DNA from 2 places in the Weissella sp. LMG 11983 genome. Region 2 is predicted to be linked to the other one. Evidence: a T-box and tRNA genes for the amino acid it is inferred to sense, from the RefSeq annotation. Region 2 holds a T-box; the other holds one or more tRNA genes.
What was found. The T-box of region 2 lies ahead of thrS (threonine--tRNA ligase). A T-box ahead of a tRNA ligase gene usually reads a tRNA of that ligase, here a tRNA-Thr.
Positions count from the first base shown of each region.

Region 1: it encodes a tRNA-Thr, which carries the amino acid that the T-box ahead of thrS (threonine--tRNA ligase) is inferred to sense. The anticodon was not compared.

Region 1 is NZ_JAOZFD010000001.1:779,295-791,269, forward strand. It holds gene rpoB (DNA-directed RNA polymerase subunit beta) at 1-662, opposite strand, end outside; gene OIT45_RS04200 (ATP-dependent Clp protease ATP-binding subunit) at 931-3,426, opposite strand; partial or broken gene OIT45_RS04205 (CtsR family transcriptional regulator) at 3,428-3,905, opposite strand; tRNA gene OIT45_RS04215 (tRNA-Arg) at 4,151-4,223, opposite strand; tRNA gene OIT45_RS04220 (tRNA-Gly) at 4,259-4,331, opposite strand; tRNA gene OIT45_RS04225 (tRNA-Thr) at 4,338-4,410, opposite strand; tRNA gene OIT45_RS04230 (tRNA-Leu) at 4,433-4,514, opposite strand; gene OIT45_RS04235 (serine hydrolase) at 4,763-6,046, opposite strand; gene serS (serine--tRNA ligase) at 6,781-8,064, opposite strand; gene OIT45_RS04245 (deoxynucleoside kinase) at 8,081-8,731, opposite strand; gene OIT45_RS04250 (D-alanyl-D-alanine carboxypeptidase family protein) at 8,802-9,587, opposite strand; gene OIT45_RS04255 (F0F1 ATP synthase subunit epsilon) at 9,687-10,106, opposite strand; gene atpD (F0F1 ATP synthase subunit beta) at 10,119-11,519, opposite strand; gene OIT45_RS04265 (F0F1 ATP synthase subunit gamma) at 11,565-11,975, opposite strand, start outside.
Region 2 is NZ_JAOZFD010000001.1:520,351-532,325, reverse strand. It holds gene OIT45_RS02885 (hypothetical protein) at 1-83, shown strand, start outside; gene OIT45_RS02880 (hypothetical protein) at 253-513, shown strand; gene OIT45_RS02875 (class A sortase) at 660-1,463, shown strand; T-box leader at 1,521-1,720, shown strand; gene thrS (threonine--tRNA ligase) at 1,803-3,779, shown strand; gene OIT45_RS02865 (glucosamine-6-phosphate deaminase) at 4,451-5,179, shown strand; gene OIT45_RS02860 (HU family DNA-binding protein) at 5,469-5,747, shown strand; gene OIT45_RS02855 (hypothetical protein) at 5,931-6,185, shown strand; gene OIT45_RS02850 (ABC transporter permease) at 6,203-7,681, shown strand; gene OIT45_RS02845 (ABC transporter ATP-binding protein) at 7,694-8,359, shown strand; gene OIT45_RS02840 (hypothetical protein) at 8,444-8,926, shown strand; gene OIT45_RS02835 (matrixin family metalloprotease) at 8,968-9,888, shown strand; gene OIT45_RS02830 (ECF-type riboflavin transporter substrate-binding protein) at 9,915-10,454, shown strand; gene OIT45_RS02825 (bifunctional 5,10-methylenetetrahydrofolate dehydrogenase/5,10-methenyltetrahydrofolate cyclohydrolase) at 10,637-11,527, shown strand; gene xseA (exodeoxyribonuclease VII large subunit) at 11,512-11,975, shown strand, end outside.

The DNA.
Region 1 (11,975 bases), 260 kb from region 2:
ATTGAATCGTATTGGTCACCCAAGATTTGCAAAACCTCTGAATCTGATCCGTAACCCAAGGCACGAACCAATTCAGTAACAGGCAACTTACGCGTACGATCGATACGTACGTAGCTCAATCCCTTTGCGTCTGTTTCAAATTCCAACCAAGCACCACGGCTTGGGATGAACGTCGTACCATAGTTAGGACGACCGTTCTTGTCCAATTCCTCGTTGTAGTAAACACCAGGAGAGCGAACAAGTTGTGAAACGATAACACGCTCAGCTCCGTTAATTATGAACGTACCTGATGGCGTCATCAATGGGAAGTCACCGAAGAACACGTCTTGTGACTTGATTTCACCAGTTTCTTGGTTCGTCAAGCGCAATGTTACGTGCAATGGTGCTGAGTAATTTGCATCGTGGTTACGAGCTTCTTCTACTGTGTACTTAGGCTCCATGAGCTTATAGTCCACAAATTCCAATGACAACTTTCCTTGGAAATCTTCGATTGGCAAAATGTCAGTGAACATTTCACGCAATCCTTCATCCAAGAACCAGTTGTATGAGTCCGTTTGGATCTCAATCAAGTTAGGCAAATCAAGGACTTCCTTGATTCGTGCGTAACTGCGACGAACACGGTGCTTACCGTACTTTACAAGCGTTCCTACCAAGTTTTCCACCTCGCTTTGATTTGGCCAACTGCGCACACCAGTTTCTTTACAGTTTGATTACAAAATCTGTTTTTTACCGGTTTTTGAGTGCAAAAAAGACAACGACATTTTCGACTTCGAAAACGCCACTGCCCCTGCTATAAAGGCTTTCAGGGACAATATTTCCTGTCAGCCGTTGTCTATGCACAATTAAACTACCTTATAGTATACAAGAAAAAGCAAGCATTATCAAGGTTTGCGTCCTTTGTCAATACTCGCTTTTTCAAATAAATTATGGTTATTCTGTGACCGTCTCTTTTGGCTCAGCCTTGGCCTTCACGTTAATCGTGATTTCGCCGGCCTTCGCACCGATTGTCACAACATCATTCGTTGTAATCTTGCCGCTCAACAATTCCTCTGACAAACTATCTTCAACCTTCGTTTGTAGCGCACGACGAATTGGACGGGCACCGTATTCAGGATCGAAGCCAGCTTCAGCCACCGCATCAATAGCAGCTGGCGTCATCTTAACATCGAAACCTTGTTCTGAAATACGCTTCAACACTGACTTGGCCATCAACTTCACGATTTGGTGTAGTTCTGGCTTCGTCAAAGCGTGGAAGACCACGACTTCGTCAATACGGTTAATAAATTCTGGACGGAACGTCTCACGCAATGTTTGACGAACAGTTGCATTCATTGCGTCGTAGTCCTTAGACTTGTCGACCGCACCGAATCCAACTGACTTCTCATCACGCAAACGCGTTGCACCCAAGTTAGACGTCATGATGATAATCGTGTTACGGAAATCAACCTTACGTCCCTTAGCATCCGTTAGGTAACCGTCGTCGAATACTTGCAACATCAAGTTGTAGATGTCTGGGTGAGCCTTTTCAGCCTCATCCAACAACACAACTGAGTATGGGTTACGACGAACCTTTTCAGTCAATTGACCACCTTCGTCATAACCGACGTAACCAGGCGCTGAACCGACCAAACGGCTTGCTGAGTAGGCTTCACGGTATTCAGACATATCAACACGAATCATGTTATCTTCTGAACCGAACATCGCTTCAGCCAACGCCTTAGCCAATTCAGTCTTACCAGTTCCGGTAGGTCCCAAGAACATAAACGTTCCAATTGGACGTTGTGGATCCTTCAAACCTGAACGAGCACGACGGATGGCACGGGCGATTGCTGAAACAGCTTCGTCTTGACCGATAACACGGTCGTGCAAAACCCTCTCCAAGTTCAACAAACGCTCTTGCTCTGACTTTTCCATTTGCGTTAGCGGAATACCAGTTTGCTCTGAAACCACTTCAGCAACATCGTGCGTCGTCACTTCCAAGTCGTAGTTTGACGTACCTTCAGGTTGCTCAGCATCACGTTCGGCGATGTACTTATCAACCTTCTTCTTTTGCGTCATTTCCTTCTTACGAAGTTGCGCTGCCAATTCAAAGTCCAAAGACTCGATAGCGGCATCCTTTTCAGCGCGGATCGCTTGCAACTTCTCTTCCAACTTAGCCAATGGCGTCTTGTGACCTGAACGATCGATACGGACCTTAGCCGCAGCTTCGTCCATGATGTCGATGGCCTTGTCTGGCAAGAAGCGGTCCGTGATGTAGCGAACTGACAACTTAACAGCGTCAACAACTGCATCATCTGAAATGGCAACTTGGTGGTGTTGCTCATAACGTGACTTCAAGCCCTTCAAGATTTCAATTGCATCGGCTTCCGTTGGCTCATCAACTTGCACTTGGGCAAAACGACGCTCCAACGCAGCATCGGCTTCAATGTACTTTTGGTACTCATCCAACGTTGTCGCACCAATCGTTTGCAACTCACCACGAGCCAAAGCTGGCTTCAAGATGTTTGAGGCGTCGATGGCACCTTCTGCACCACCCGCACCAATCAACGTGTGCAACTCATCAATGAACAAGATAACGTTTCCGTCGCGTTGGATTTCGTCGATAACCTTCTTCAAACGGTCTTCGAACTCACCACGATACTTCGTGCCGGCAACCAAAGAACCCATATCAAGCATCATCAAACGCTTCTTCGCCATGTCAGCTGGTACATCCCCAGCAACAATCTTTTGTGCCAAACCTTCAGCAATCGCCGTCTTACCAACACCAGGCTCACCAATCAAGACTGGGTTGTTCTTCGTACGACGTGACAAAATTTGGATGACACGCTTAACTTCAGCAGAACGGCCGACAACTGGATCCATGCGGTGCTCACGCGCTTGTTGCGTCAAATCACGCGCCAATGAATCAAGGGTTGGCGTTCCTTCTTGTGCTTGTTGGTTACCACGACGGCCACCACGAGCATCCTTCTTGCGGGCCGTATCATTGATACCAAGCTTACGCAAAATCACACGACGCATCTCACCAGGATTTGCATCCAATGAAATCAAGATACGTGATGACAAAATTGAATCATCAGCCAACAATGCCAACAAGATGTGTTCTGTACCAACGCGGCCTTGTTGCATGTTGCGTGCTTCTTCACCAGCCATTTGCAAAACTTCACCAGCCTTTGGTGAGTATGGCAAGTAAGCTTCCTTTTCAGCACGTGACAACGTACCGTAACCCGTGAATCGCTCAATCTCCTCACGAATATCATCGTCAGAGATATTAAATTGTTGCATCACCTTGCTGGCGATACCTTCCTTCTCGATGGCCAAAGCCAACAAAAGGTGCTCAGTACCAACTGCTTGGTGCTTAAAATACTTTGCTTGTTCTTGCGCCAAAACAAGTACGTTCTTGGCGCTTGGTGTGTATTGATTATCCATATTAATTACGCTCACTTTCAAACCGCATTCGGTTTAATAATTGACGTAGCAATCGTCCGCGTAGACGTCCTTCAACTTGAACATCCCCAACGTCCAACGCTTCCTTCGACAACATTGTCAGCAACAGCTCCTGCTCCCGTTCCGTTAATATCTCATCGCGTACTAGGCTTGATAAAATATCGCGAACCTCACGAACACTCACTTGATCAGAAAGACTTGATAACAATTCTTCAATATAATGAGGATCAGCCCTCAGCGGCACCCGCTCAATGCGGATAAAGCCACCGCCACCACGCTTTGAAATCACGCGATACCCTTGTTGAATTGAAAACCGTGTCTTAATGACATAGTTGATCTGCGAAGGCACAACGTTGAATTCGTTCCGCAAGCTCTGCGCGCCGAATTTCAATCTGTTCTGATTGCTGCAAAATCTGTTTGAGATATGCTTCGATATAGTCTGACATATTTTGTTCAGCCATCTTCGTGCCTCCTTGACCAATGTTGACATTATTATAGAACGTGCTGTTCACTCATGCCAATAATTCGTCACGTCGTTTCTGACTTATGGTAAGTTTACCATTAAACACAAAAACCAAACAAAAAATTTCACACTTAATCGATTATGTAAATCGTACCAAACAAGTTTGCCTATTCAGTTCGAAATCTTGTGGTAAAACACGACAGAAAAACCACCAAGTTATTACTTGATGGTTTTCCCAATCGATGGGCCTAGCAGGACTCGAACCTGCAATACCCGGTTCGTAGCCGGGGTGTTTATCCAATTAGCATATAAGCCCATTATTTAATTAATTTGATCCTATAAAGAATCAGAAGCGAACAACGGGATTCGAACCCGCGACCTCTACCATGGCAAGGTAGCGTTCTACCAACTGAACTATATTCGCATCAAATGCCGACTACTGGATTCGAACCAGCGACCCCTTCATTACTAGTGAAGTGCTCTGCCAGCTGAGCTAAGTCGGCATGTCTATCGGATAACCGATAATACGGATGACAGGAATCGAACCTGCACGCCCGAAGGCACTGGAACCTAAATCCAGCGCGTCTGCCAGTTCCGCCACATCCGCAACAGACGTCTTTTCAAGTTATTCGCTTGAAACAACTTTTATATAATAACAAGTACAGAAGCAAGTGTCAACACTTTTTTCAAACTTTGTTATTTTGGAACGCTTGGCAGCGGCCCCGGTAGGCATGTCGCCTAACCACTTGATATATAATACTCGCCTCGATGCCGTTTGGCAATACTTTTTTTCATATAAAAAACGCATTTCATACAAAAAAGGCGACCACCCGTCGTGATCACCCTTCTCTCTAATTATTTAGTTGCCGTAATGTCATAGTTGCTCTTGCCGAACATACCACGCCAAGTTGTTGCGAACCAGTTCGCACGTGGCTCTTCTGAAACTGAGACCAACTCAACTTCAGGGGCACCCGTCAACCAGTCGTTGGCTGCTGCAAATGATGATTCCAATTGCGCCGTTCCCAACTTCTCGTTTTGCTTCAATGGTGCTGTGATTTTCTTGCTCAACTTTGCGTTGACTGCCTTCGTCGTTGCTGACTCACCAGCTGGTACGAAGAACGTAGCCGTTCCCTTAGTCTTGTATGAAACCTTACCGTCCTTGGCCGTCAAAACTGAGACCGTGTTCTTAGCCGGCTTCAAACCTAAGGCCACCTTTTGCACCTTAACCGCATCGTCAGCCTTCTTAACCATTGTCAAAGTTGCATTGAACTTAGCAGCGGCATCAGCATTGTCACCTGAATTCAAAACAACTGAGACAACCGGACGGCCTTGAATCTTCGTTACACCAACAAAGTTTCCACCGGCGTTAGGTGTCGTTCCTGTCTTCAAACCAAGCCAGTTCAAATCAAACGTTTCGTTACCCAACAATTCGTTCGTGTTGTTCATCGTTTCAGTACCACCTGAAACAGCAGGGAACTCAACCGTCTTTTGTTGTGCCGTCTTCAAAACGTCAGGGTAATCCACTACCAAGCGACGAGCCACCACAGCCAATTCACGGGCTGACATTTCGTTTTCAACATCGTCGTCAGCTGATGAGTCCTTAAACTTCTTCATGTCGCCGTTCGTCAAACCTGATGGTGAGTAAATCTTCACACCAGCAATGCCCCAGCTCTCCAATTTAGCTTCCATCATCTTTTCAAACTTAGCTTGGCTACCACCCAACAAGTTTGCCAACAACAAAGCAGCACCGTTTGAAGATGGCACCATCATCGCGTCGATCAATTGTTGTACTGTGTACGTCTTTTCAGCCGTCATTGGTGTATTTGCCACTGACAAGTCTTGACTGAAGGCCGCGATATCCTCAGGCACCTTCACCTTTTGTGACAATGAAATCTTACCTGACTTAACCGCTTCCTTAACCATGTACATCGTAATCAACTTAGTCGTTGAAGCGATTGGCAAACGCTCCGTTCCGTTTTGGTCGGCGATAACTTGACCAGTTTGGGCGTCAACCACAACACCCGCCTTCGTTGATTGTAGGCCTGGGTCAACCAAAGCGGCACTCGCGCTCGTCCCAACTGATGCCAACACACCTGCTGCCATCAACCCCACCATCATTTGCTTCGTAACCTTACGCATATCTTTTCCTCACTCTTATCGCGCCACAGTCATCGTTCCGTAACGCATTACTTAATATACTTATTATTTACAAATAACTTATGCATTATTTGCCTGAAATATGAAGAAAATGTGGTCGTGTGGAAAAGAGGTTTGGTGGTTTGTGTCCGACCTGTCGGTCGGAGTGCTTGGCCCCTTCTAAGGCACGCTAACACGAACTGACCATGACCTGCAGGGAGCGCGAACCACAGCAAGCTGCGTTTCCCTTTACCTCCCGTGGCTCTAAGCGGGAAACCCGCTAAGAACCCACACCTGCGGGTCAAGGCCAGTACGTGTCTATACGCGCGGCAGGGCCAAGCACAGCAGCCAATCGATACTCTATTTGTTTGATTTTCATCCACCATCTTACTGCAAAGTGAACTGTTCACTCTTTTATTTTCCGGTAGATGTAAATCTCAAACAGACAAGAACATCTCGACTGCTGTGGCTGGGGGCGCCCCGCGTATAGAACGAGGAGTGGCTAAATATGTGGCAGTAGCACTTAGCGGTTTTACCGCTTAGTGCTATAAGGGGTAAAGGTGCACCGAGCTTGCTCGGGACTCCGCCCGCCACTATTTTGACACTCCTCGTTTAGCGGGCCTAAAGAAGCCCCCAGCCACTCGACGCAACGCGTCGACACTAATCACTACATAAAAACCCAAAAACAAAAAAGCCCAACAACCAAAAACGATTGTTGAGCTAAATAATGTTTAATTTTACAACGTGTCTTCTGGCACGATCTTGTCGGCACCGAAGTATGGACGCAAAACTTCAGGAATCGTAACCGTTCCGTCTTCGTTTTGGTAGTTCTCCAAAATAGCAGCAACCGTACGTCCAACAGCCAAACCTGAACCGTTCAACGTGTGTACAAATTGCAACTTACCTTCTTCGTCACGGTATTGGATACGTGCGCGACGTGCTTGGAAGGCTTCCGTGTTTGAAACTGATGAAATCTCACGGTAGATGTCTTGCTCAGGCATCCAAACTTCCAAGTCATAAGTCTTGGCAGCTGAGAATCCCATGTCTCCCGTTGACAACGTGATAACGTGGTATGGCAAGTTCAACTTTTGCAAGATGTTTTCAGCGTTAGCCGTCATGTCTTCCAATGCTTGGTATGATTGCTCAGGCTTCGTAAACTTAACCATTTCAACCTTGTTGAATTGGTGCATACGAATCAAACCACGTGTGTCGCGTCCAGCTGAACCAGCTTCTTGACGGAATGATGGTGAAACAGCCGTTACTGAGTATGGCAACTTGTCAGCATCGATTACTTCTTCGCGGAAGTAGTTCGTCAAAGGCACTTCGGCCGTCGGAATCAACGTCATATCGTCGTTAGTTCCAACACGGTAAGCGTCTTCCATGAACTTAGGGTATTGTCCCGTACCAAACATAGCAGCATCCTTAACCATGTATGGCGTGATCATTTCCTTGTAACCTTCCTTTTGGTGCTCGTCCAACATGAAGTTGTAAACGGCACGCTCTAGGCGGGCACCTTGACCAACGTAGTAGACAAAGCGAGCACCGGCAACCTTAGCACCGCGCTCCCAATCCAAGATACCAAGGTCTTCACCAATTTCGTAGTGGGCCTTTGGCTTGAAGTCGAATGAAGGAATTTCTCCCCAAGTACGCTCTTCGCGGTTAGCTTCTTCGTCAGCACCAACTGGAATCGTTGGGTTTGGCAAGTTAGGGAAGTGCAACATGCGGTCTTGGATAGCCTCGTCAACCTTGGCAACTTCTTCGTCCAATTCCTTGATCTTTGCAGATACTGCTTGCATCTCGGCAATCGTCTCTGAAGCATCTTCCTTGTTGCGCTTCTTCAAACCAATTTCGTCTGAAACCGTGTTACGGCGAGCCTTCAACTCTTCAGTTTGTACCAACAATTCGCGACGCTTAGCATCGTCAGCAATCAATGCATCAATTTCTGATGGATCAACACCACGCGTTGCCAAACGTTCCTTGACGCTTTCCGTTTCGTTACGGATCAACTTCATATCTAACATATTCTTATTCTCCTAATTAATCACGCAAACCCAATTCATCAATCTTTTCGTCGATCAATGCCAAAACCGCCTTAGCGGCTTCTGGGTCATTCACAAAGTCGTGCTTGTCACCATCGATACTTAGCTTTGGTGAACGATCATAACTTTCGAACCAAGCAATGTAGCGTTCGTTCAACTTCTTGTAGTAATCGTACAATGATGGATCGTGGTCGATTTGCTCAAAGTCACGACCACGCTTTTGAATGCGGGCCAACATCGTATCGAAGCTAACGTGGATGTAAATCAACAAATCTGGCGTCTTCACGATGGCATCGTCAGAAAAATCAACTTGCTCCATCATGTTGTTCAACAAATCACCGTAGATAGCAACTTCAGTTTGCGTTGCACGTTCCAAGTCAGCGTTCAATTGGAACAACAACAAGTCCTCAAAGATTGAACGGTCGATAACGTTCAACTTGCTTCCTTGTGCGTCCTTGATGTTATCCATACGCTTGTTCAAGAAATAATTTTGTAGCAAGAACGCGTACTTCTTTGGATTCTCGTAGAACAAAGGCAAAATTGGGTTGTCATCTACGGACTCATAAAATGCTTCACTTCCCAAGTGCTCAGCGAGCATCGTCGTCAAACTGGTCTTCCCAGCTCCAATAGTTCCCGATAATACAATCATCGTGTCGTCCTGCTTTCTCAAATCATAATTAATTCTATTTTAGCAAATTTTGCGCGTGCTTAAAACTCCCTTATTTAGTTAAGCGGTCGCTGTATTTTGCCGTGTACTCTTCAAGCGCTGGAATATCCTCGCTCTTGGTCTTGTTGTAATCGCCACCGGCATTACCAGTGTATTGCTCAAGAGAAATATTTTGTTCCTTGATCACCTTGGCAGCGGTCATGCCAACATAGCGCATGTGCCATTCCTCGTGAGAATAGCCGGTTGAACTCGTTAAGTCAGCTGGGTAACGGACAATCAAGCCATACTTGTAGGCATTGTCACGTAACCACTTTGCGGCAGCTGGATCAGAACCACCTTCCGCAAACAAGCCACCGCTACCGTTACGCAAATCGAACGCCAACCCTGATTGGTGTTCTGAGTAGCCAGGACGCGCTGACACTGCATCGGCTTCAGCTTGACCTTCAGACGCAACATAACCATCGTACAACGTCTTTTGATAATCGTAGCCACGGTAGCCAGACACTGTATCACCAACGTCAAAGCCGGCTTGCTTCATCGCCGCAATCAGTTGGTTCTTAGCCGTTTCGGTGCGTGGACTCAAGCCACCATTGTATGGGTTATAATCAGCAGGCAATGGGTGCTTCTTATTTACAACCATTAATAGCGTTGCTTCTTCGCTGCCTGGCTTAATCGTCACCGGATAAGCCTTCTTTTCACTGCTTGATTGTTGCTTTGCTGGTTGCTTGGTTGTTGTTTGTGTCTTCTCGGCTGGTTGGTCTTGGTGCAATAACCAATAACCACCACCAGCCAACGCAACGACGACCAGACCGGCACCAACAAGTTTTCCAAATTTCATTCTCGCATTCCCCTCACAATATCATTGCTTCTAGTGTACCATTTTGTACACAAAAAGGGCCTTGAACAAAATGTTCAAGACCCTTAAATTCGCAATCTATTACTTCTTTCCAGAAGCAACGTGGATACGGTTTACGGCACGCAACAAAGCGACCTGTGCACGTTCCACATCACGAGTTGAGTTATCATCAGCCAAACGGCGCTCAGCGCGTTCCTTGGCTGACTCCGCACGAGTAATGTCGATGTCAGCAGCACGCTCTGCAGCGTCAGCGACAACCGTCAACTCGTTTGAAGAAAACTCGGCAAAACCGCCACTAACGGCAAGGCGTTCTTCAACACCGTTGACGTCATCGACAATCTTAACTTCGCTAACCTTCAAAGCAGCGATAATTGGTGCGTGGTTCGCCATGACACCTACTTCACCGCCAGTCGTGCTAAGCACAACCAACGTAGCAGTCTCATAATCGAACACGACACCGTTCGGCGTTACCACCTTAACATGTAGGCTGTGTTCATTCATGGCGCGCCCTCACTATTGAGCCATCGTAGCAGCCTTTTCAGCTACTTGTTCGATGACACCAACGTTACGGAAGGCATCTTCAGGGTATTGGTCGTACTTACCTTCCAAGATTTCCTTGAAGCTACGTACAGTTTCAGCAACTGGTACGTACTCACCCTTCAAACCAGTAAACGTCTCAGCGACTGAGAATGGTTGTGACAAGAAGAATTGAATACGACGAGCGCGGTTAACGATCGTCTTCTCTTCATCTGACAACTCATCCATACCCAAGATTGAGATGATGTCTTGCAACTCACGGTAGCGTTGCAAAGTACGTTGTACTTCCGTAGCCACTTCGTAGTGCTCTTGACCAACAATCTCAGGCGTCAAAGCAGTTGACGTTGATGCCAATGGATCCACGGCTGGGTAGATACCTTGTTGCGTCAAAGCACGCTCCAAGTTAGTCGTGGCATCCAAGTGGGCAAATGTCGTCGCAGGAGCAGGGTCAGTATAGTCATCGGCAGGCACGTAAACGGCTTGGATTGACGTAACTGAACCCTTTTGCGTTGACGTAATACGCTCTTGCAATTGACCCATTTCAGTTGCCAACGTAGGTTGGTAACCAACGGCTGATGGGATACGTCCCAACAAGGCTGAAACCTCTGAACCAGCTTGCGTGAAACGGAAGATGTTGTCGATAAACAACAACACGTCTTGTCCGTTAACATCACGGAAGTGCTCAGCGATTGTCAAACCAGTCAACGCAACACGCATACGTGCTCCAGGAGGCTCGTTCATTTGACCATAAACCATGGCCGTTTGCTTCAAAACTCCTAAATCTTGCATTTCGTGGTACATGTCGTTACCTTCACGGGTACGCTCACCAACACCAGTAAATACAGAGATTCCGTTGTGACCTTGAGCGATATTGTGAATCAACTCTTGAATCAAAACTGTCTTACCAACTCCGGCACCACCAAACAATCCGATCTTTCCACCACGGATGTAAGGTGCCAACAAATCGATAACCTTGATACCAGTTTCAAGGATTTCAGTAGATGTGGCCAATTGGTCGTAAGCTGGGGCCTCACGGTGGATAGGGTCACGAGGAACATCCTCACCCAACTCTTCACCACCATCAACGGGGTTACCCAAAACGTTGAACACACGTCCCAACGTAGCTTCACCGACAGGCACACTAATTGGTGCATTAGTGTCTTCTACGGCCATTCCACGTTGCAAACCATCAGTTGAGTCCATGGCGATCGTACGTACGACACCATCACCCAAAGCCAAAGATACTTCGACCGTCAACGTACCTTGCTCACCCTTATCGATGATCAAAGCGTTGTTGATGTCAGGTACTTGAGTTCCTGATGGAAAGGCAACGTCGACGACTGGACCAATGACTTGAACAACACGTCCGGTACTCATTGTCGTTTCCTTCCTTCATTTCAAAAGGTTGCTATGACGCTTGGATTAATCCAAAGCAGCCATACCACCTGTAATTTCTGTAATTTCCGTCGTAATCGCACTTTGACGCGCACGGTTAAATTGCAATTCCAACGTACGGATGATTTCCTTAGCGTTATCAGTTGCAGATGACATCGCGTTGGCAGAAGCCGCGTGCTCAGCCGTCTTGGCATCCAAGATAGCACCGTAGACCAAACTCTCAGCATATTGTGGCAAAACCACACCAAGAATTTGTTCTGGAGAAGGATCCATTTCGTAATCCGCCTTCACTGAATCTTCAGACGTTGGTTCCATGTCGTCAGTAGAAACTGGCAACATCTTCTCCAAACGCAATTCATTTTGAATACGTGATACGAAGTGTTGGTATGCAACAGTCAACTCATCAAAGACTTCGTTATCGTACATCGTCGTAACGGT
Region 2 (11,975 bases):
TTGCGCGTTTGCGCGCTGATTTGAATTTGGAAACAGCTGATTTGCGTCAACTGGCGCGTGAAGCGGGTGTTGAACTACGATAATTAACTTAAAAATCCGATGTTTTTCTATCTGAAACATCGGATTTTTTATTTATTTATGAACGAAAAGTCGATATAAGAAACAAAAAATCGCGTTTTTACGAACAATGGCGTATAATAGGAACTATCTTAAAGAAAAACATCGTCAATGTACGGTTATTGGGGGGCTATCATGGCTAACTTTACATCAATGTCAACAGGGGTCGGACAATTAAACTATACCTTTGCAACGTCTGCAGCATCAGAATTTAGCGTGACGGTTGAAAACGAAAGTGCCCACAAGAGTGAGTATCGTGAGCGTCAAATCAAGCGTATTCAAGATCGTGTCGCCAACAAGCCAGGGATTTCATTTGGGCGACTACGTTCGGATTTACATTTGGAATCTTCTGAATTGCGTCAACTAGCGCGTGAGGCTGGCGTAACTTTGCAATAATTAACTAAATTTATTGAAACTCAAAAAGATTGGTAGCTGATACCAATCTTTTTGTTCGTTTAAAAATAATTTGCTGATGATTGACTTGTCCACAGACCTTTCTGGCACTAGAATAGACTGACTAAGAGAAACGAAAGGGGCACCTAATGAGTAAGCTAATACGGCGAGTCGTGCCGGCTGTCTTGGTAGGAGGTGTCGTAGCCGGTGGCTATTACGGGTACCAAGAGAACACGTTGAATATCCGCGGCACAATTCAACACGAAGAATTGAAGCAACGGGTTAAGGTGTCTAATGAGAAAATTAACCTATCTGATCGACAAGCTATTGTTAATCGGATGATGAAGGAAACCCACCGCGCTGAAGGCTTGCATAAACAAGGCTTTGTCAGCATGCCATCACTGGGAATTTTGCAACCAATCTTCGATAATGCATACAGTGAGGTTGGCTTAGATGCTGGGGCAAATTATGCGAATCGCACGGTTGATGATCCGGATGGTAAACAGGTGCCGCTTATGGGACAAGGGAATTACGGCTTAGCTAGTCACAATTTTAATGATGGTAAAACTGGCTTTTCTGCCTTGCAGGAAAGACTTAATCAGGATGCGCCTTACCTTGTTGATGGTGAACTGAAAGGGAGCGATTGGTTAAATGGCCAGCCAATATACATGGCAAACCGGTCAGGTATTTACGAATATAAGGTGACGAACCAAATCTTGGTAAATAAGGGAGATACCAACGTGTTGCGCCAAACACAATCACCGCAACTGACGATTATCAGTTGCTTATTTCCAAGTACGCAATATCGTATTATTACGAAAGCGTCATTGGATAAGTCGTGGGAATGGCACGATGCACCAGATAAGATCGTTCACTATTTTGACTTGACGGTCCAAAAGACTAATGCTCATGCGTCATGGTTTAATCCTGGCGAAGAAGAAGGCGTTAACTAATGATGCACCAACAGTTAAGGGTTTCATTTTTCGAGTTTTCGAGTATAATAAGTTAAGAATAAAGCGTTGACGAAGATAAGTCGTTGAACAAGATTGTTTATAGAGAGTTTGCCATCGGTGGGAGGCAGATAACGGTCGTTGAACGGTACTACTTCCAAGCGAACTGGTGAACCAGTTCCGTTTCCCGCGTTAAGGGACGATGAGGTGAGGGGGAACCCTCTCGAATTCGGGTGGTACCGCGTGCAAACGTCCCGTTACGACAAGTATAATTGTTGTAACGGGACGTTTTTGTTTTTCGCGCGTCAAGTCGCACGCAGATTAAATAGGAGATTACACAATATGGCAGATGTAAAGATTACATTCCCAGACGGTGCTGTGAAGGAATTCCCAGCTGGCGTAACGCCGTTGGAAATTGCTAACGGTATTTCAAAGTCATTGGCTAAGAAGTCTGTTTCAGGTAAGTTGAACGGTCACTACGTTGGTATGAACGATGGCATTCAAGAAGATGGTGCTTTCTCATTGATTACAAAGGATGATGCAGAAGGATTGCAATTGTTGCGTCACTCTGTTTCTCACTTGTTGGCACAAGCTTTGAACCGTTTGTACCCAGACCAAATTCACTACGGTGTTGGTCCAGCCATCGACAACGGTTTCTACTACGATACTGATAAGGTTGAGGGTAGCCAAATTTCAGCTGAGCAATTCCCTGAGATTGAAAAGATGATGAAGCAAATTGCTTCAGAAAACTTGCCAATTGTTTCTCGTGAGATTACGCGCGACGAAGCTTTGGAAATGTTCAAGAACGATCCATACAAGATTGAATTGATTAACGACTTGCCAGCCGATGAGCACATCTCAATTGCTGTGCAAGGTGAGCACGTTGAATTGGATCGTGGTGGTTTGGTACCATCAACGAACTGGATCAAGCACTTTAAGTTGACGTCAGTTGCTGGTGCTTACTGGCGTGGAAAGTCTTCAAACCCAATGTTGCAACGTATTTACGGAACGGCATTCTGGACGGCTGAAGACTTGGATGCTGAAATGAAGCGCCGTGAAGAAGCTAAGGAACGTGACCACCGTAAGATCGGTGCCGAGCAAGACTTGTTCTTCACGTCTCAAGAAGTTGGTGCTGGTTTGGCTGTTTGGATGCCAAACGGTGCTGCTATTCGTCGTACGTTGGAGCGTTACATTGTTGACCGTGAAGTGCAAGATGGTTACCAACACGTTTACACGCCAATCATGTCAAACTTGAACTTGTACAAGCAATCAGGTCACTGGGATCACTACCGCGATGACATGTTCCCACCTATGGATATGGGTGATGGCGAGTTCTTGGAATTGCGTCCAATGAACTGCCCATCTCACATCATGGTGTTTAAGCACAAGCCACGTTCATACCGTGAGTTGCCATTCCGAATTGCTGAATTGGGAATGATGCACCGTTACGAGAAGTCAGGTGCCTTGACTGGTTTGTCACGTGTTCGTGAAATGACGTTGAACGACGGTCACACGTTCGTTATGCCAGACCAAATCGAGGACGAGTTCAAGAAGATTTTGGGCTTGATGATCGACGTATACGCTGACTTTGATATCACGGATTACCGTTTCCGTTTGTCATACCGTGACCCTGAAAACACGGAAAAGTACTACGATGACGATGACATGTGGGACAAGGCACAAACGATGTTGAAGAAGGCCATGGACGACATGGAGTTGGATTACTTCGAAGCTGAAGGTGAAGCTGCGTTCTACGGACCAAAGTTGGACGTGCAAATCAAGACGGCTTTGGGTGGTGAAGAGACGTTGTCAACGATCCAATTGGACTTCTTGTTGCCTGAGCGTTTCGATGTTACTTACGTCGGACCAGATGGTGAATTGCACCGTCCAGTTATGATCCACCGTGGAATTATTTCTACGATGGAGCGCTTCACGGCTTACTTGACTGAAATGTACAAGGGTGCGTTCCCAACTTGGTTGGCACCACACCAAGTACGTATCATTCCTGTTAACCGCGATGCTCACGGTAAGTTCGCTAAGGACTTGGCTGATCGTTTGATCAAGCAAGGTATCCGTGCCGAATACGAAGACCGTAACGAGAAGTTGGGTTACTTGATTCGCGATGCTCAAACGTCTAAGGTTCCTTACACGTTGGTTATCGGTGATGAAGAAGTTAACAACAACACGGTTACAATTCGTCGCTTCGGTTCAACGGACACGAAGTCAAAGTCTGTTGATGCCTTTGAAGCAGAGTTGATGTCAGATATTGCACGTCACTCACGCGCAATGGAAACATTGGAAAAGGCCGTTAAGGGATAATAATTAACGATTAAAGACCTGATGTTAGGGAATTCCTGATGTCAGGTCTTTTTGGTTTGCAGTATGTAGTTTGTGCGAGTGTCCGACCTCTGGTCGGAGTGGCTGGGGGCTTCTTTTCACGCGGCTCTTATTCCTTCGCAGGAAGCCGCCTGATTTCCTGCGCGTGTCGAGACACGCTCCGGTCATGTCCGGTTCTATACGTGGGGCGCCCCCAGCCACAGCAGCCGAGATGTTCTAGTCTGACACGGATTTACATCTACCGGAAAACAAATAGGTGAACAGTTCAACCTGCGGTATTGTGGTGGATGACAATCAAACAATCAGAGTATTGCTTGGCTGCTGTGTTTGGCCCCGCCACGCGTATAGACACGTGCAGACCTTGACCCGCAGGTGTGGGTTCTTAGCGGGTTTCCCGCTCAGAGCCACGGGAGGTAAAGGCGTACGCGCCAACGGCGTGGACTCCGCTCCCTGCAGGTCATTGTCAGTGCGTGTTAGCGTGCTCTAGAAGGGGCCAAGCACTCCGGCCGTCAGGACGGACACTAACCACCAACTAACAAAACCTCAAACAAAAAAATGACTTTCTGAGTTGAATTGGTCTAGAAATTGGTCTATAATTGGTCTATACCAAAGATAAATAAAAACACAGAACGCATTTTTTAAGGGGAAATAAAATGAAGATTTTACAAGTTAAAGATCAACAAGCTGGTGGCCGCGCAGGGTACGAAGTATTCGCAGAGGCTGTTAAGAATGGCGCACAAGTTTTCGGGTTGGCGACTGGTTCAACGCCAATCTCAATTTATGATGAGTTGAAGGCCAGTGATTTGGATTTCTCTGATAAGATTTCAATCAACTTGGACGAATACAAGGGCTTGCCAGGGACGCACGAGCAAAGCTACCGTTACTTCATGAACGAGCACTTGTTCAACGCTAAGCCATTTAAGGAGAGTTACGTGCCGGACGGTATGGCTGATACCGAAACTGAGACGAAGCGTTACGAAGGTATCATTGATGCCAACCCAATCGATCTACAAATTTTGGGATTGGGTCAAAATGGTCATATCGGGTTCAACGAGCCTGGTACGCCATTTGACTCTTTGACGCACGAAGTAACGCTAACTGAGTCAACAATCGAAGCGAATGCACGTTTCTTCGAGAACGAAAACGAAGTGCCTCGCTACGCCTACTCAATGGGAATTGGTAGCATCATGAAGGCGAAGCAAATTTTGTTGGTTGCCTATGGTGCAGCGAAGGCGGATGCTGTGGCAGCTATGATCGAAGGACCTGTGACGGAGGAGATGCCTGCAAGTATCTTACAAAAGCATGCAAATGTCACAGTTATTATTGATGAAGCAGCTGGTGCAAAATTGACCAATCGTGAAGAAATTGTGCCGTTTGTGTAGGAAATCCGACTAATAGGAGAATAGGCAAGGTCATTGGTTGCAAACGTATACATGGGGTGTTATATTAATACTCGTAAAGCAGTGATGCTTTACACAACCAATTCTCTTTCTCTCTCTTAGCCGCTGTAACTTGCCAGTTATAGCGGCATTCTCTTTTTATGGGTATGTATTTTGCATACATTTTTAAAAATTCACTAAGACCGCTTAGGAATTTCGCATAAAAAGCTGTGTATTTTGCGATGCATAGCGTATACTAATCAGGTAATAATTAATAAAGAGGTATTATCACATGGCTTCAAAGACAGAATTGATCGACTTGGTTGCAGCACAAACTGAATTGCCAAAGTCAGAAACTGCTAAGACAGTTAACGCATTGTTGGACGTTATCAAGAACGAACTTGCTAAGGGCGAGAAGGTTGCTTTGGTAGGCTTCGGAACTTTCGAAGTTCGCGAGCGTGCAGCACGTAAGGGTCGCAACCCACAAACTGGTGCAGAAATTGAAATCGCAGCCGCAAAGGCACCTGCCTTCAAGGCTGGTAAGGACTTCAAGGAAGCCGTTAACAAGTAATCATTAGATTGCATAAATTAAACGCCGTACGATTTTAGTCGTACGGCGTTTTTTTGTACCTGATTTGCCACTAACAATTCCATAGACATAAAAATTTATGTTTGCTTTTAGCCCCCGTGAAGTATCGCCTAAGCTTGGACTCATATTATAAACCTTGTCAAAAAATAGATGGAGGATAGCGATATGACAGATCGTTATGAACAAAAGAAACAACGACCTTGGCTACAGTACGTCACGCTTGGAATTGCCACGTTAGCGATGGCGTTTAGTGCAATTGCAGCTTTTCACCCGTTTGGCATAGGCGAAACCAGTCGGCCAAATATGACCCAACAAAACGGCGGTTTTGGTGGCAATGGTGGTCCAATGGGTGGATATGGTAATCAATCACAGTCAAATTCAATCGATGATGCTGCAGCAAGCAGTGCAACGACGCAATGATAGGAGCGAGAAGTAACATGAATTTCGTAAAACGAGCAGGTATTACACTGTGGGCGCGAAAAGGACGGTCAGTATTGTTAGTCCTCACGTCAACAGTAATTTTAGCGTTTGTGATGGCTGGGTTGATTGTACAAAATGCGGCCTTGAAAGCAGCTACAAATGCAGCTAACTCAGTTGGATCAACAGTAACGCTATCGGCTAACCGAGAGAAAATGTTTGAGCAGATGAAGGCCGCGCAATCGTCGGCATCTTCTTCTAGTGATTCGTCATCTACAGACACGACAACGTCAATTACGATGCCAACGGCAACACTTTCAGAAGTTAAGAAGATTGCGGCCCTTTCAAATGTCGCTTCATACAACATTACGAACAGTGCCTCAGTAAACGCCTCAAGTTTTAAGGCGATTACAACCACATCAACGAATACGCCAATGGGTGGTGGTGATCGTGGTGGTATGATGGGCAACCAAAATTCAGGCGACATCCAAATCAACGGTGTGACGTCAACCACGTCAACGGCTTCATTTACAGACGGCACAGCTAAGATTGTGTCTGGACGTGGCATTAAAACAAGTGACCAAAACACCAATAATGTTGTCATTGCAAACGAATTGGCAACGGCCAACAACATTAAGGTTGGTGACACGTTAACTGTTAAGACGGCAGATGATGCGGCCACCGAAAAGAAGATCAAGGTTGTTGGAATCTACAAGTTGAAGACAACGACCGACGGATTCCAACGTGAAGACCCAGCGAACACGATTTATGGTTCATTCACATTGGCTAATGACATTAATGGCACACCAGATCAAGCATCAAACGTGACATTTACGATGGCTGAGCCTGCCAAAACAAATGCCTTTGTGAAGCAAGCCAAAAAGTTGATTGATACGTCAGAACTCACATTGACGTCTGATGCAAGTCAATACAAGACGGTAGCTGCAAGTATGAAGAACGTGGCGGCATTTGCCTCTAAGATTGTTTGGATTGTGTCAATTGCTGGTGTGCTTATTCTGGGATTGATTATTATTTTGATTACCCGTGAGCGTCGCCGCGAAATTGGTATCTTAGTATCAATCGGTGAGTCAAAGCCGAAGGTGGTTGCCCAATTGTTCACTGAAATGTTAGTCATTTTGGCGATTGCATTAGGTATTGCCACGGCGGCTGGTAACAGTGTGTCTGGCTTAGTTGGTAAGCAACTTGTGCAACAACAGACGACACAGCAAATGCAATCAGCGCGTGGTGGTATGCCAGGCGGTGGGCAAAACGGTCAACAAGGCGGCGCACCAGCAGGCAAGCCTAGCGGTGGTATGGGTGGTGGCCCAATGATGGGAGGCAGTTCAGCTGCTAAGAATGACCAGTTGGATGTTGCCATGACACCAGCAGCAATCGCAGAATTGGGCGGTGTTGCCTTCTTGATTGCTGTGCTTTCAGTGTCAGGGGCGGCCTTTAGCATCTTGCGTATGCGACCAAAGCAAATTTTGCAAGCTGATTAGTGAGGAAGAATAATGACGCTAGAAATTAAACATTTAACGCATTGGTACACGACGGCTGACAACGCCTTATACAAGGACGTTAATCTAACCTTCGAGAGTGGTAAATTTTACGCCATTGTCGGTGAATCTGGATCAGGTAAGACGACATTGCTGTCATTCTTGGCCGGATTAGATGTGCCACGTGAAGGTGACATCTTGGTTGATGGGGTATCGATTAAGAAGATTGGTTTAACTGCCTTTCGACAAAAGTACGTCTCTACAATTTTCCAGTCATATAATTTATTAACGACAATGACGGCATTTCAAAATGTCCAAACGGCGTTGGCAATTACGAAGTCAAAGCACGCGAACGACAAAGCTTATATTTTGGAGCAACTAGCGCGTGTTGGTATCGACGAAGAAAAAGCGCAAAAGAATGTGCAGCGCTTGTCCGGTGGTGAACAGCAGCGTGTTGCGATTGTTCGTGCTTTGCTAGTTGATGCACCAATCGTTGCAGCAGACGAAGCAACCGGGAATTTGGATCACGAGAATTCAGAAAAAATCGTGGCCCTCTTCGCGGAGTTGGCACATGAGTTTGGCAAGACGGTCATCTTGATTACACACGATCGTGAAGTTGCTAAGCAAGCAGATGAACAACTGTTGTTGAAGGACCACGTGTTTACGCCAATTACAGATTAAGTTAAGAACAGGCCGAGGAAAACAAACCTCGGCCTGTTTTGTGCTACACTAATCGTTAGATATCAATGAAAAGCGAGAAATGTGATGCAATTAACGGGTAATGATTTTATTGCAGCAATCAAAGATGAACAGTATGACGTGAAGTCGTTTACCGCGGCAGACCAAGCAACTGTTAATTTGGATGATTTATTTACATATACTGAAAAAGCATTGGCAGAGAGCAAACTTTTCAGCGCAGAGTTGCTTATCAGTGGGGATGAGCCCATTAGTCTGCGTTTGGAGACAGGTCTGATTAACTTGCCAATTCGCTATACGAATGCGATTAGCAAGATTGTGATTAACGATCCAGAGACTGAAGTAACGCTCTACATGATTGTGGAACACCCATTAGTAACCAAATCTGGCCTTCGTATCGAAACAGCGGCAACAGTTGCAGCTTTTTTGGATGATCCAGAAACGGTTGAAACGAAAATTGCTGCCTTCTTTGACAAAGAATTGACGGCAATTAATGAAGCGATTGAAGAGCAAAAGAACGCACCAGCTGAAGAGATAGAGGATGCTGAATAAGCGTTCTTGGGTTTGGGTTTTGAGATGAGGTATGAGTAACTATGGCACGAAAGAAGCGAATGAGTCGTAACAAGCGATTGGCAATCGTGTTGACGATTATTATTTTGTTTGTGTTGATTGCGCCCCAAATTATTCGGTATTATATGAATGTGGCTGACGCAAATGCAGCCGCTAAACAAGAAAAAGCTTACATTGCTAAGGTAGGTAAGCAACAAGAAACTTTAGGTGCTGACGATGCAGATAAACTGCCGGTTACTTCTCACTGGGATTTAAATGCTAAGGGTGAAATGAACGTTGTTGTTTCATCTAAGGCCATGAGTGAGACTGACGGGCGGGCATTAGTTTGGGTAAATAAGGCAGCTGACGTTTGGAATAAGGCACTGGGCGTTGACTTTATTCACGTCAATACCTCGAAGGCTGATCAAGAGGCGAACGTTGACCGGAATGTTTGGCCACACGATGCGGACTATCAATTGCTAGTCGGGTATAAAGATATTACAGATGAGTCAGGTAAGACTGATACAACTGTTTTGGCGACAACCACTGAGGCGGGTAATACGATGTGGATTTCAAAACAAGCGGCTAAGGTTTGGCTTGCAAAGTCAATCCAACGTGAAGACTACCTGTCGGGTGCAGTATATGGTCCGGTAACATCACGAGATATTGAGGCCTTGCACAACCAAGAAGCTGAGCATACAATTATTCACGAGTTCGGCCATGCACTTGCTTTGAAGCACCAAGGTCAAGCTGATGATTTGATGTCACCAATGGTGGGTATCAATGACTTGAGTAAGCCGAATAAAACGGAAGTAATGCAAGTTAAGACAATTCGTTACCTAGCAATGAATCCGGATTTGCTAAGTGAAGGATCGTACAACTCTGTTTTCCGAAAGTACTATCAACAACTTAATGGGCAAGATTTGCCGCAAGGTTTGGTTGTCTTGAACGACAGTCATGAATAAAGAAAAATAGATGTAGGAGTGATTCCATGAATCATAATGTTTTGTCAGCGCACAAAGTAATCGGGACAATTGTTGGGACGATTATTTTTGTGTTGTTGTTTAAATATGTTGCCTGGCCTTCAGGCGTTTCACATACAGATGTTACCTTGGCGCCGGCTTGGTTGGCGTTGATGTCAGCTATTTTTGGTCCAATCGCCGGATTTATTGTCGCGTTCGTCGGCCATTCTTTGACTGATTTGTCATCAGCTAACTTGGATTCAGTTTGGTGGACCTGGGCAATTGCTGATGGTATGTTTGGCTTCTTTATGGGACTTGCAACAACACGTATTGGCGTTTTTGTTGGTGAATTAACGTCACGTAAGTTAGTGTTGTTCAACATTTGGCAAGTCATCGCGAATGCGGTGGTTTGGTTGGTCATCGCACCACTTGGAGATCACTGGATTTACGGCACAACGCTTGGCAAGGCGTATGCGCAAGGCGGTATGGCGATGTTAGCCAATACCTTGGTGATTGCAATTCTTGGGTCACTATTTATTAAGATGTATCATAACTGGTTTGTTAAGTAGTCGGTCTGCTTTATTCATTATCGATTACGGCTAATGATTTTCTAAAATTAGCACAAATCAAAACGGCTGAGCCCTTATTCTTAAAGGGTTTAGCCGTTTTTTGATTGAACTGGTTCATGGTTTAAAGTTACAGATTGTGGTAAAATTTATGCATTGATAATGAATAAAAAGTGAGGTGCACCATGGGAAAGTTAATTGACGGCAAGCAAATTGCCAAGGACTTACGTGCAGCCGTTGCAGTTCAAACTGAAAAGTTGGCGACGCAAGGGATTACACCAGGGTTAGCTGTAATTTTGGTTGGGGATGACCCGGCCAGTGAGATTTACGTTCGCAACAAGGAACGTGCAGCTGGTAAGGTTGGTGTGAATGCACAAACGATTAAGTACCCGGCAGATGCTTCAGAAGCAGAGGTGCTCGCAAAAATTGCGGAACTGAACGCCGATGACAGTGTTGATGCTATTTTGGTACAAAGCCCAGTGCCATCACAAATTGATGAACACAAGGTGCAAGAGGCAATTGATCCACGTAAGGACGTGGACGGCTTCCACCCAGAAAACATTGGTCGCTTATACGCTAACCGTGAAGGCTACTACCCAGTTGCCAACACGCCACGTGGCATTATGACGATGTTGCATCACGAGGGTGTGGATGTGGCTGGTAAGCACGTTGTTGTCATTGGTCGTTCAATCTTAGTTGGCCGTCCAATGGCAGCCTTGCTACAAGGCGCTAACGCAACCGTGTCACTTTTGCATCGCTACACGCCAGCATCTTTGACGGAATTGCTAGTAAGTGAAGCTGATGTCGTGATTGTGGCAACCGGTGTGGCTGGCTTGATCAAGGGATCAGAGCTGAAGGCCGGTGCGGTTGTCATCGATGTCGGAATTAACCGTCTTGAAGATGGTTCATTGGTGGGAGATGTTGATTTTGCATCAGCTGAACCCGTGGCTAGCTTGATTACACCAGTCCCAGGTGGTGTCGGACCAATGACAATTGCAACGTTGCTACAAACGACGGTTGAACTTGCCGCACAACACCACGGGGTTGCATTGGAGGACCCATGGCAGACTATCTAACAGTATCGGCGTTGACGTCTTACTTAAAGCGTAAGTTCACAGCGGATCCCTATCTAAAGGAGGTCTACGTAACTGGTGAAATTTCCAATTATCGCCAACGTCCAGGTCACCAATACTTTTCATTGAAAGATGATGGGGCAGTGTTGAACGCAACCATGTTTAAGTTCGCTTTCCAAAAGTTACAGTTTAAACTGGAACCGGGGATGAAGGTGAACGCCGTTGGTCACATGGATTTGTATGGGCCCAACGGTTCTTATAGTTTGATTATTGATAAGCTGGAACCAGATGGGGTCGGCGCATTATATCAAGCGTATGAACAATTGAAAGCGAAGTTAGCTGAGGAAGGTTTGTTTAATCAATTACAACGACCAATCCCACGTTTTCCAAAGAAAATTGCGGTCATCACATCGCCAAGTGGTGCGGTTATTCGTGACATTATGACGACGGT